Regions from separate parts of the Pseudomonas sp. BIGb0164 genome, predicted to be linked through region 1. Evidence: predicted binding sites of a transcription regulator. Region 1 holds the regulator's gene; the other holds the start of a gene.
The links. The regulator FliA, encoded in region 1, starts transcription of late flagellar genes. The targets are predictions, from matches to a motif close to CTAAAGTTTNNNNNNNNNNNGCCGNTAA.
Positions count from the first base shown of each region.

Region 1 (6,897 bases):
AAGGCGCTGGTGGAACTGCTCAAGGCCTTGGCCAAATTCATTCTGATCCTGTTTGTGGCGCTGACGGTGTTGTCGTCCGACATTGATGATTTGCTGCGCATCGCTCATGAACCGCTGGAGTCGGCGATCATTCACAGCGTGCAATTGGTGGGCTGGAGCTCGCTGTGGATGGCCTGCGGCCTGATCATCATTGCGGCGGTAGATGCGCCGATCCAGCTGTGGGAAAGCCACAAGAAGCTGCTGATGACCAAGCAGGAAGTGCGCGACGAACACAAGGATCAGGAAGGCCGCCCCGAGGTCAAGCAGCGTATTCGCCAGCTGCAGCGCGAAATGTCCCAGCGCAAGATGATGGCCGCGGTGCCCGACGCCGACGTGGTCATCACCAACCCGACCCACTACGCCGTGGCGCTCAAGTACGACCCGGAGAAGGGCGGCGCGCCGATGCTGCTGGCCAAGGGCAGTGACTTCACCGCGCTGAAGATCCGTGAAATTGCAGTGGCCAACGACATCCTGTTGCTGGAATCGCCCGAGCTGGCGCGGTCGATCTTCTACTCCACCGACCTCGATCAGGAAATCCCCGCCGGGCTGTACCTGGCCGTGGCGCAGGTATTGGCCTACGTCTATCAGATCCGCCAGTACCGCGCGGGCAAGGGCAAGCGCCCGGACCCGCTCAAAGACCTGCCTATCCCCCCAGAACTGCGCCGCGATTCCTGACAACCCGCTCACTACAAATTTACCGTTCGTCGGCGATTGCGGTTGACCTGTCAAAGTTGACAGGGGTTGTTGGCATGGCTTCGCGGTTTGATAGTGCTGCACGTTATCAAGCGGCAGTCGGGAGCACTGTGATGGCGACGGGTAGCGTCCCAAAGGGCTGCAAGCCGCGAATGTTTGTAGACGCTGAGTGACAAACGGTCTGGACTCGTACCTACCAAGCAAAAGTTGGAAGGCTTCTTGCAATACTGCCTGCAAGTCGCTTTTCGGCGTCAAAAGTTTGCTTCAAGGAAACGAGGAATACCGGTGGTGGATCGCTCTCAAATGCTCGGCACGGCCCGCAGCACCCTGACTGACCTTTCGCGAGGCAATCTGGGTGTGCCGTTGTTGTTGCTGGTGATGCTGGCAATGATGATGTTGCCGATGCCGCCGTTCCTCCTGGACGTGTTTTTCACCTTCAACATTGCGTTGTCGGTGGTGGTGCTGCTCGTCTGCGTCTACGCCTTGCGCCCTCTGGACTTTGCGGTCTTCCCGACCATCCTGCTGGTAGCGACCCTGCTGCGCCTGGCGTTGAACGTGGCGTCCACCCGGGTGGTCATGCTGCACGGCCAGGACGGCCACGCCGCCGCCGGTAAGGTGATCCAGGCCTTCGGTGAGGTGGTGATCGGCGGCAACTACGTGGTCGGTATCGTGGTGTTCGCGATCCTCATGATCATCAACTTCGTGGTGGTCACCAAGGGTGCCGGGCGGATCTCCGAGGTGAGCGCGCGGTTTACCCTCGACGCCATGCCCGGCAAACAGATGGCCATCGACGCCGACCTCAACGCCGGCCTGATCGATCAGAACCAAGCCAAGGCCCGCCGCCTGGAAGTGGCCCAAGAGGCCGAGTTCTACGGTTCGATGGACGGTGCCAGCAAATTCGTACGCGGGGACGCCATTGCCGGCCTGTTGATTCTGTTCATCAACCTGATCGGCGGTATGGCGGTCGGCATCTTCCAGCACGGCATGACCTTCGGCGATGCGGGCAAGGTGTACGCCTTGCTGACCATCGGTGACGGTTTAGTGGCGCAATTGCCATCACTGTTGTTATCCACAGCAGCGGCGATCATGGTGACCCGTGCTTCGGGCTCCGAAGACATGGGCAAGCAGATCAGCCGCCAGATGTTCGCCTCCCCCAAGGCGTTGGCCGTGGCGGCCGGCATCATGGCGATCATGGGCATCGTGCCGGGCATGCCCCACGTGTCGTTTCTCAGCATGGCGGCCATGGCCGCTGGTGGTGCTTACCTGTTCTGGCGCAAGCAAAACCAGGTCAAGGTGCTGGCCCAGCAGGAAATCGCCCGTCAGCAGGATTTGCTGCCTTCCCCGGCCCGCGCCCAGGAAACCAAAGAGTTGGGCTGGGATGACGTGACCCCGATCGACATGATCGGCCTGGAAGTGGGCTACCGCCTGATTCCGCTGGTGGACCGCAATCAGGGCGGCCAACTGCTTGCGCGGATCAAGGGCGTGCGCAAGAAGCTGTCGCAAGACCTGGGCTTTTTGATGCCCACCGTGCACATCCGCGACAACCTCGACCTGGCCCCCAGCGCCTACCGCTTGACCCTGATGGGGGTGATCCTCGCCGAAGCGGAGATCTACCCGGACCGCGAGTTGGCGATCAACCCCGGCCAGGTGTTCGGTTCGCTCAACGGCATCACCGCCAAAGATCCGGCTTTTGGCCTTGACGCGGTGTGGATCGAAGTCAGCCAGCGCAGCCAGGCCCAGTCCCTCGGTTATACCGTGGTAGACGCCAGCACGGTGGTCGCGACCCACCTCAACCAGATCCTCTACAAGCACTCCCACGAACTGATCGGCCACGAAGAAGTCCAGCAATTGATGGGGTTGCTGGGCAAAGCCTCGCCAAAACTCGCCGAAGAGCTGGTGCCGGGTGTGCTGTCGCTGTCGCAATTGCTCAAGGTGCTGCAGGCGCTGCTGGCCGAACAGGTGCCGGTGCGCGATATCCGCAGCATTGCCGAGGCCATCGCCAACAATGCCGCCAAGAGTCAAGATACTGCCGCCCTGGTGGCCGCAGTGCGCGTCGGATTGTCGCGTGCAATCGTGCAAAGCATTGTAGGGATTGACTCCGAGCTGCCTGTGATCACCTTGGAACCAAGGTTGGAACAAATATTGCTCAATAGTATTCAGAAGGCAGGACAAGGCCAGGAAGAGGGCGTTCTGCTGGAGCCAAGCATGGCTGAGAAGCTGCAGCGTTCGTTGATCGAAGCCGCGCAGCGCCAGGAGATGGCAGGCCAGCCGATCATTCTGCTGGTGGCCGGCCCCGTCCGCGCGATGTTGTCGCGATTTGGGCGCCTGGCAGTACCGAATTTGCACGTTTTGGCTTATCAGGAAATTCCTGACAACAAGCAAGTGACTATCGTCGCGACAGTAGGGCCCAACGGCTGAGGGTAGTGGGTTATGCAAGTGAAGCGTTTTTTCGCCGCCGATATGCGTCAGGCCATGAAACTGGTTCGTGATGAGCTGGGCGCCGACGCCGCGATTATCGGAAACCGCCGCATCGCCGGTGGTGTCGAGCTGACGGCTGCCCTGGATTACACCCCCCAGGCGCTGGCGCCGCGCGTGCCGAACATGGAACTCGAAGACGAGCTGCGCAAGACCGCCTCGCGCATTGTCTCGGCCCAGGCCGAGCTGAGCATGCGTGGCGACAGCGATGCCACCACCAACCGCCAGCTGTTCGCCGGCCTGCCGCTGACCGCTGCCGAGCCGCTGGTAGAGCCGACCTTCAAAGAGCCACCGCGTCCTGCTGCGCCAGCCCCGGCGCCGGCAGTCGACCCGCGTGTGTTTGACTCGATGCGTTTTGAACTCAATGGCCTGCGTGAGCTGCTGGAAGTCCAGCTGGGCTCCCTGGCCTGGACCCAGTTGCAAGGCAGCAAGCCGCAACAGGCCAACCTGTGGCGCCGCCTGCAACGTATCGGCTTGTCCGGCCCGTTGTCCCGCGACCTGCTGGCCCTGACCGCCGAAGTCGAAGAACCTCGCCAGGCCTGGCGCATGTTGCTGGCCCACCTGGCGCGCATGATCGTCACCCCGGAAATCGAGCCCCTGGAAGAGGGCGGTGTGATCGCCATGGTCGGCCCTGCCGGCATGGGCAAGACCACCACCCTGGCCAAACTGGCCGCGCGTTACGTGCTCAAGTACGGCGCGCAGAACATCGCGCTGGTGAGCATGGACAGCTACCGTATTGGTGCCCAGGAGCAGCTCAAGACCCTGGGGCGTATCCTCAATGTGTCGGTGACCCACGTCGACCCGGGCCAGTCCCTGGCCAACGCCCTCGACCCACTGCTGCGCAAGCGCGTGGTATTGATCGATACCGCTGGCCTGCAAGCCAGCGACCCGGCGTTGCGCATGCAGCTGGAAAGCCTGGCCGGGCGTGGCATCAAGTCGAAGAATTACCTGGTGCTTGCAACCACTAGCCAGAAACAGGTTCTTACCGCTGCGTATCATAGCTACAAGCGCTGCGGCCTGGCCGGTTGCATCCTGACTAAACTCGATGAAACGGCGAGTCTGGGCGAGGTGTTGAGCCTGGCCATCAGCCACGAATTGCCGGTTGCCTACCTGACCGACGGGCCGCGGATCCCGGATGATCTGCATCTGCCGCGCCGTCATCAGCTGGTCAGCCGTGCAGTCAGCGTGCAAATGCAAGAAGAGCCTAGCGAGGAAGCGATGGCCGATATGTTCGCTGACCTTTACCACAACCCGGCAAAACGGGTCGGTTGAGGGCAGCATGAACACCGTGAAATGTATCTACATCGATGGTCTGCAAGCGATTCACGCGGCCAAGCCATGTAGCCTGCGTCTAAGCAAGACAAGGTAAAGAAATAAAATGGGCAGCATGCATCCCGTACAGGTGATCGCGGTGACCGGCGGCAAAGGTGGCGTCGGGAAAACTAACGTGTCAGTGAATTTGTCCCTGGCCCTGGCAGAGCTTGGCCGTCGCGTCATGCTGCTGGATGCTGACCTGGGGTTGGCGAACGTCGACGTTCTGCTGGGGCTGACACCCAAACACACCCTCGCCGATGTGATCGAAGGCCGTTGTGAGCTGCGCGATGTGCTGCTCCAGGGCCCCGGTGGCATTCGGATCGTGCCGGCGGCCTCGGGCACCCAGAGCATGGTGCACCTGAGCCCGGCGCAGCATGCCGGCCTGATCCAGGCCTTCAGCGATATCGGCGACAACCTCGACGTGCTGGTGATCGACACCGCCGCCGGGATCGGCGAGTCCGTGGTCAGCTTCGTGCGCGCAGCGCAAGAAGTGCTGCTGGTGGTCTGCGACGAACCCACCTCGATCACCGACGCCTACGCCCTGATCAAACTGCTTAACCGTGACTACGGCATGAACCGCTTCCGCGTGCTGGCCAACATGGCCCAAAGCCCGCAGGAAGGGCGAAACCTGTTCGCCAAGTTGACCAAGGTCACGGATCGCTTCCTCGATGTCGCCTTACAATACGTCGGCGCAGTTCCTTATGACGAGTGTGTGCGCAAGGCCGTGCAAAAGCAGCGTGCGGTCTATGAAGCGTTCCCTCGTTCGAAGTGCGCACTGGCGTTCAAGGCCATTGCCCAGAAGGTCGATACCTGGCCGTTGCCCGCCAACCCACGGGGGCATCTGGAGTTTTTCGTCGAGCGATTGGTGCATCAGACGAGCGCAGGACCCGTGCTATGACAGCGACTGGCTACAACGCGTACAAGAAGTCTGCCCGTGACAGCCAGGGCGAGTTGATCGAGCGCTACGCGCCGTTGGTCAAGCGTATCGCCTATCACCTGCTGGCACGCCTGCCGGCCAGCGTCCAGGTCGAAGACCTGATCCAGGCCGGCATGATCGGCCTGCTCGAAGTGTCGACCAAATACGACGCGAGCAAGGGTGCAAGTTTCGAGACGTATGCGGGTATCCGTATTCGTGGCGCAATGCTCGATGAAGTGCGCAAAGGCGATTGGGCACCGCGTTCGGTGCACCGCAATACGCGCATGGTCAGTGATGCAATTCGCGCAATTGAAGCAAAAACCGGTCGTGACGCTAAAGATCATGAAGTTGCGGCCGAACTCCAATTGAGTCTCGATGATTACTACGGGATTTTGAACGATACCTTGGGCAGCCGCCTGTTCAGTTTCGACGACCTGTTGCAGGACGGCGAACACGAAGGGCTGCACGAGGACGGCGCGAGTGCACATCTGGAGCCGTCGCGTGACCTGGAAGATGAACGCTTCCAGGGTGCGTTGGCGGACGCGATCGCCAATTTGCCGGAGCGTGAGCGACTGGTGTTGGCGCTGTACTACGACGAAGAGCTGAACCTCAAGGAAATCGGTGAGGTCCTGGGGGTCAGCGAATCGCGTGTCAGCCAGCTGCACAGCCAGTGCGCAGCCCGCTTGCGGGGGCGATTGGGAGAGTGGCGCGCGCGCTGACAGGCAGTGTGGGGACACTGCAGACGCTACCGTGAAAGCCAACGCTTTCGCGGGTTCGTACCGTGGTGCCCTGGGCAGTCCTTTTTGTGTAACGCCTGTTGATTGAAATGGCGCGTCCAGGTGCTGGGCGCGTTTAAGACTGCTTGGAGGTCGAATTGGACAAGAACATGAAAATCCTCATCGTTGATGACTTCTCAACGATGCGGCGGATCATAAAAAACCTGTTGCGTGACCTTGGGTTCACAAACACGGTCGAGGCGGATGACGGCATTACAGCGATTCCGATCCTCAACAGCGGGAGCATCGACTTTCTGGTAACCGACTGGAACATGCCGGGCATGACCGGTATCGATTTGCTGCGCCACGTGCGTGCTGATGAAAAACTGCGCAGCCTGCCTGTGCTGATGGTGACCGCCGAAGCCAAGCGTGAGCAGATCATCGAAGCCGCCCAAGCCGGGGTGAACGGTTACGTGGTCAAGCCATTCACTGCGCTGGCCTTGAAAGAGAAGATCGAGAAAATCTTCGAACGCATCGGTCATTGATGCTGCCACGGGGGAGCTATGGAGCATAAAGAAACGTCACAGGGAGACTTCGAGTCGACCCTGAAAAAGCATGCTCACCAGTTGGTCGACAGCCTTGAAAAAGGCCAGTTCGGCGACGCGGTGCAGTTAATCCATGAGCTCAACCAGACCCGTGACCGCGGCCTGTACCAGGAAGTGGGCAAGCTCACGCGCGAGCTGC
Region 1 covers NZ_JANUEA010000007.1:397,341-404,237, reverse strand. Annotated here, with positions in the region: gene flhB (flagellar biosynthesis protein FlhB) at 1-714, shown strand, start outside; gene flhA (flagellar biosynthesis protein FlhA) at 1,036-3,150, shown strand; gene flhF (flagellar biosynthesis protein FlhF) at 3,163-4,479, shown strand; gene fleN (flagellar synthesis regulator FleN) at 4,586-5,419, shown strand; gene fliA (RNA polymerase sigma factor FliA) at 5,416-6,156, shown strand; gene M2394_RS20530 (chemotaxis response regulator CheY) at 6,324-6,698, shown strand; gene M2394_RS20525 (protein phosphatase CheZ) at 6,717-6,897, shown strand, end outside.

Region 2 (5,622 bases), on a different contig from region 1:
GCAACAGCGCCGCACTCAAGGCCTACCGGGAAGGCAAACTGCCCTTCCCCGATGGCACGGTGTTGGCCAAGCTGGCGTGGAAACACGAACAGTCACCGGACTTCAAGACCGCGTCCATTCCCGGCGCGGCCACCACGGTACAGTTCATGGTCAAGGACTCGAAGAAGTACGCTGCCACCGGCGGCTGGGGTTTCGGGCGGTTCATCAATGGCAAGCCGGCGGACCAGGCCCAGCACGAGACGTGCTTTGCCTGCCACCAGGCATTGGTGAAAGACCGGGACTACGTGTTCACCAAACTGGCGCCCTGAGCGTGGAGGTCCGGGTGTCACCGGACCTCCACGTTTTTCATCAGGCCGGTACGCCCAGGATGATGTGCGACGCTTTGATCACGGCCGTTGCACTGACGCCCGGTGCCAGGCCGAGTTCGGCAACCGCATCACGGGTAACGATGGAGTACACCTTCGAACCACCGGCCAACTCAATCACCACTTCAGCGTTGACCGCACCATCGTTGACGCTCAGCACCTTGCCTTCCAGGCAGTTGCGCGCCGACAGGCGAATGTCGCTGGACTCGGTCATCAGCATCACCCACGGTGCCTTGATCAGCGCCACGGCTTCTTTACCGACGGCGATGCCCAGGTTGCGCACGCTTTCCATGGTCACGACGGCCACCAGTTGCTCACCACCGGGCAGGGTCAGGACAACTTCGGCGTTGACCGCACCATCCTGTACCTGGCTGACCTGGCCTTTGAATACATTGCGTGCACTGACTTTCATGGGGAGCGTCCTTTTCTTGACTTGTAGGTTAGGAATTGCCGCGCATGATTAAACGTAGCGTTGTGTAAAAACAACTATAGCGCCCTGCCCTCCGTTACCCGGGCGTTGAACCGATTGCGAACCTGCGACAGCTGGTAGGCAATCCCCAGCCAGATAAACCATGCGGGCATCACGCACAATGCCAGTCGCGTGTCCGGGCGCAAGGCCAGCAGGCACAGCACAAACGCCAGGAACCCCAGGGAGAACCAGGCCATTGGCACGCCACCGGGCATTTTGTAGAGGGATTTGGCGTGCAGGTCCGGGCGTTTTTTACGGTAGGCAATGTAGGAGGCGAGAATAGTCGACCAGGTAAAAATCACCAGGATCGCCGAGACCGTCGACACGATCGTAAACGCGGTCATCACCTCCGGCACCACAAACAGCAACACCAGGCCCAACAGCATCAACAGCGTGGTAAACGCCAGGCTGATAAACGGCACGCTGCGGGTGGACAGGCGTCGGAAGATCCCGGGCGCATCCCCAAGGTCTGCCAGGCCGAACAGCATGCGGCTGGCGGAGAACACGCCACTGTTGGCCGACGACGCCGCCGAGGTCAGCACCACGAAGTTGACGATACCCGCCGCCGCCGGAAACCCCGCCACCAAGAACAACTCCACGAACGGGCTCTTGCTGGGCGACACCTGCTGCCACGAAGTGACTGCAATGATGCACGCCAGGGCCAGCACATAGAACAGGATGATGCGCAGCGGGATCGAGTTGATCGCCTTGGGCAAGGTCTTCTCCGGGGCACGGGTTTCGGCCGCTGCGGTGCCGATCAACTCGGTGCCGGCGAATGAGAAGATCGCCATCTGGAAGCCGGCAAAAAAGCCAAACAGCCCGTTGGGGAACGCCGCCTGCCGATCCAGCAAATGCCCCAGCGAGGCGGTGACGCCGGTGGGTGAGACAAAGGACGAGGCAATCAGCACCGCACTCACGGCTATCAGCGTGACCACGGCGATGATCTTGATGATCGCGAACCAGAACTCCACCTCGCCAAACAGCTTGACCGTGAGCACATTCAGCGCGAACAGCGTCAGCAACATGCCCACGGCGGGCATCCAGGCCGGTACATGCGGGAACCAATACTGGAAGAACCCGCCGACCACCACCGCATCCCCCACCACCGCCACGCTCCAGCTCAACCAGTACGACCAGCCCAGGAAAAACGCCGCGCGCGGCCCCAGGTACGCCCCGGCAAAGTCGGCAAAACTCTTGAAGTTGAGGTTGGACAGCAGCAACTCGCCCATGGCGCGCATCACGAAATACACGAACAGCCCGATGATCATGTAGATCAGCAGGATCGAGGTGCCGGACAGCGCAATGATCTTGCCCGAGCCCATGAACAGACCGGTGCCGATCGCACCGCCCATGGCCATCAGCTGGATGTGGCGGTTACTCAAAGTGCGTTGCAACGCAGGCTTTTCGGCAAGCCCGGGCGTGGTTGTTTTCATCACAAAACCTCTTGTTATGTTTTTGAGTTTTGGCAGAAAAAAGGATTGAACGGTGGCGCTCAGGCGCTCTTGTTTTCGAAGCCATGCAGCACATTGACGGCGTTGATGCCGATCTCATCGACCATGTAGCCGCCCTCCATCACGAACAGCGTCGGCACGCCGACCCCGGCGATGAGTTCGCCCATGCCAATGAAGTCCGGGCTGTCGAGCAGGAAGTGGCTGATGGGGTCGTCCTTGAAGGTGTCGACGCCCAGGGAAATCACCAGCACCTCGGGGGCGAAGTTTTTCAATTGCCGACAGGCGTCGAGCAAGGCGATTTGGTAGCCGGCCCAGTCGGTGTTTTTCGGCAACGGGTAATTGAGGTTGAAGCCCTCTCCCGCCCCGGCACCGCGCTCGTGGGCATGGCCGGAGAAGTACGGATAGGACACGCTCGGCTCACCGTGCAGCGAGATGAACATCACATCGGGGCGGTCATAGAAAATGTTCTGCGTGCCGTTGCCATGGTGGAAGTCCACATCCAGCACCGCCACGCGCCGGGCGCCCTGGGTGATGGCCTGTTGCGCGGCAATCGCAGCGTTGTTGAGGTAGCAATAACCGCCCATGTATTCGCGCGCCGCATGGTGACCCGGTGGACGGCACAGGGCAAAGGCGCTGTGCTGGCCTTCATCGATCAACGCCAGGCCGGTCAGTGCGATGTCCGCGCTGGTCTTGACCGCGTTCCAGGTGGTGCGGGTGATCGGCGAGCCGGCGTCCATGGCGAAGAAGCCCAGCTTGCCATCGATGAACTCCGGCACCTGCTGGTTGGCCAGGTCACGCACCGGCCACACCAACGGCAGCGCGTCGTGGCTGCGGCCGATGGCGGTCCATTCGGCCCAGGCGGTTTCGAGGAAGGTCACATAGCGCTCGCTGTGGGCATTGACATAGCAGGCACGGTCGAAGGTGCGCGGCACGATGATCTCGCCCAGCCCCACCCGTTGCACCCGGTCACGCACCGTGTCCGCACGGCTCGGTTGTTCGAACGAGGGTTTGAGCACGCCATCTTTCAATTCGGTGCCATGGTGCAAACGGTGGTCATCACTAAAAACAGTCAACATTGCTGAGGTTCCGCCAGTAAAAGACAGGGTCTATTTTGTTCTGGCGGGGCGGGGCTTTCTTTGCTTTTACTTCCCTCGATGTTAGGTTATTCGGTGTTTTTTACCCTTAAGGCGTCGATATATGAAAAATAAAACCAGCCAGGTCGCTCTTGATGACACCGATCTCGCCATCCTCGCCCTGCTGCAGGCAGACGCCAGCATTTCCAATGCCCAGCTCAGCGAGCGCCTGTCACTGAGCCTCACGCCGTGCTGGCGTCGACGCAAGCGCCTGGAAGAAGAAGGCGTGATCAAGGACTACCAGGCCAACCTCGATCGCAAGCTGCTCGGGCTGAACATCCTGGCCTTCGTACACGTGCGCTTCGCCATCCACGCCGACCAGGCACCGGACGCGTTCGAGGCGGTGATGCGCGAGCTGCCCCAGGTGCTGGCGTGCCACAAGATCACCGGCGATGCGGATTACCTGTTACAGGTGCTGGCCGAGGACCTGGACAGCTACAGCGAATTTGTCGAGAACGTGCTGCGCCGACAGCTGGGGATTGCGTCGATCCAGTCGAGCCTGGCGTTGAAGGAAGTGAAGGCGACGAGTCGGGTGGCGATTGGGCGGTGAGGCTCAGAACGGCTCCAGGCCCGTTTAAAGTCCTGCCCGACCAGGCCGATAACTGACTGGCAGTATTGAATCCGAACACTCGCTCCGCGCACGCCAGATCCTCTTACGATTACATGGAGCAAGCCTGAATGCCTGTCCGTACGCGTTTTCTCGAGCATTACCGCAAGGCCGACCGCATCATGCTGGCGTTGATCTGGCTGATGTTTGTGTTCTCCGTGGGCCTGGCGTTCTGGCACGACACCTTGCTGCAAGCGGTGGTCATCGGCGGCGGCACCGCTGTTGTACTGACCGCGCTTTACCGTGCCCTTTCAGGCACCCGCGTGATGCGCTGCGCACTCGGCGCAGGCCTGATGGTTATGGCCGCCCTGCACATCAACCAGGCCCAGGGCGTGATCGAATCCCACTTCGGCATCTTCGCCTTGCTCGCCGTGCTCACGTTTTACCGCGACTGGCTGCCGATCCTGGTGGCCGCCCTCACCATCGCGGTGCACCACGTGGTGTTCCATGCCTTGCAGCATCAGGGTTTTCCGGTGTTTGTGATGGATCATCACGGCGGTTGGGGCATGGTATTCGTGCATGCGTTCTACGTGGTGATGGAAACCGTCGCCCTGCTCTACCTCGCCGTGCACAGCCAGGCCGAAGCGGTCGAGAGCCAGGAAATGCTCGAAAAAATGCTGGCCGTCACCTCTCAATTCACCTCGCAGGCCAGCCAGGGCGAAGGCAAGGTGCATGTGTCTTTGGCCAAGCGCTTTGATCACTTCCTGCAGCAGATCACCCACCTGATCGATGGCGTCACCCGCGACTCCCACGGCCTCGGCCAGCTGGGCCAGGAACTCGCCAGCGCCAGCGGCACCCTGGAAAAAGGTGCGCGGCACCAACTGGCGGAAATCACCCAGATGACCGGCTCGATGCAGCGCATGGAAGACGCCATGGGCCACATCGCCGTGCACGTCGAACAAGCCGTCGAACACGCGGGCAAGGCCAGCCAGCAAATCGTGCGCGGCCAGCAAAGTGTCGGCCGCGCGCAGCACGAAATCACCCAATTGGCCTCCCGCCTCAACGGCACCCACCAAACCGTGCAAGGCCTGGCGGTGCAAGCCGAACAGATCGGCACCGTGCTCGAAGTGATCAGCAGCATCGCCAACCAGACCAACCTCCTCGCCCTCAACGCCGCCATCGAAGCTGCCCGCGCTGGCGAACAAGGCCGCGGCTTTGCCGTGGTCGCCGACGAAGTGCGCAGCCTGGCGCAACGCACCGCCGTCTCCACCCAGGAAATCAAGACCATCATCGAAGGCTTGCAACACGGCAGCCGCCAAGCCGTGGAAGCCATGCACGACAGCCGCCAAGGGGTGGAACGGTGCGTGGAAGACAGCCAGGTCGCGGTGGATATGCTGCAGGCCGTGGGCAATGACATCGCGCATATCGATCAGTTGAACGGGCGGATTGTGAGTACGACGCGGGAGCAGACGTCAGCCAACATGGAAATTGTTGGGCGGTTGCAGGCGGTGCAGGGGATTGCGCAGAGCACGGCGGACGATGTGGAAATGCTGGCGAGGAGCAGTGAGCAGTTGCCGGTGATTGCGGTGCGGCTGGATGCGTTGGGGCGGAGGTTTCATCAGTGAACAGTTCCGAAGCATTTTCTTCAATACCGATC
Region 2 covers NZ_JANUEA010000001.1:614,281-619,902, forward strand. Annotated here, with positions in the region: gene M2394_RS02625 (cytochrome P460 family protein) at 1-308, shown strand, start outside; gene M2394_RS02630 (molybdopterin-binding protein) at 349-777, opposite strand; gene M2394_RS02635 (amino acid permease) at 852-2,267, opposite strand; gene M2394_RS02640 (histone deacetylase family protein) at 2,327-3,361, opposite strand; gene M2394_RS02645 (Lrp/AsnC family transcriptional regulator) at 3,483-3,968, shown strand; gene M2394_RS30385 (methyl-accepting chemotaxis protein) at 4,097-5,590, shown strand.
Region 2: the regulator FliA is predicted to act here: its motif matches at 3,993-4,020, upstream of M2394_RS30385 (methyl-accepting chemotaxis protein).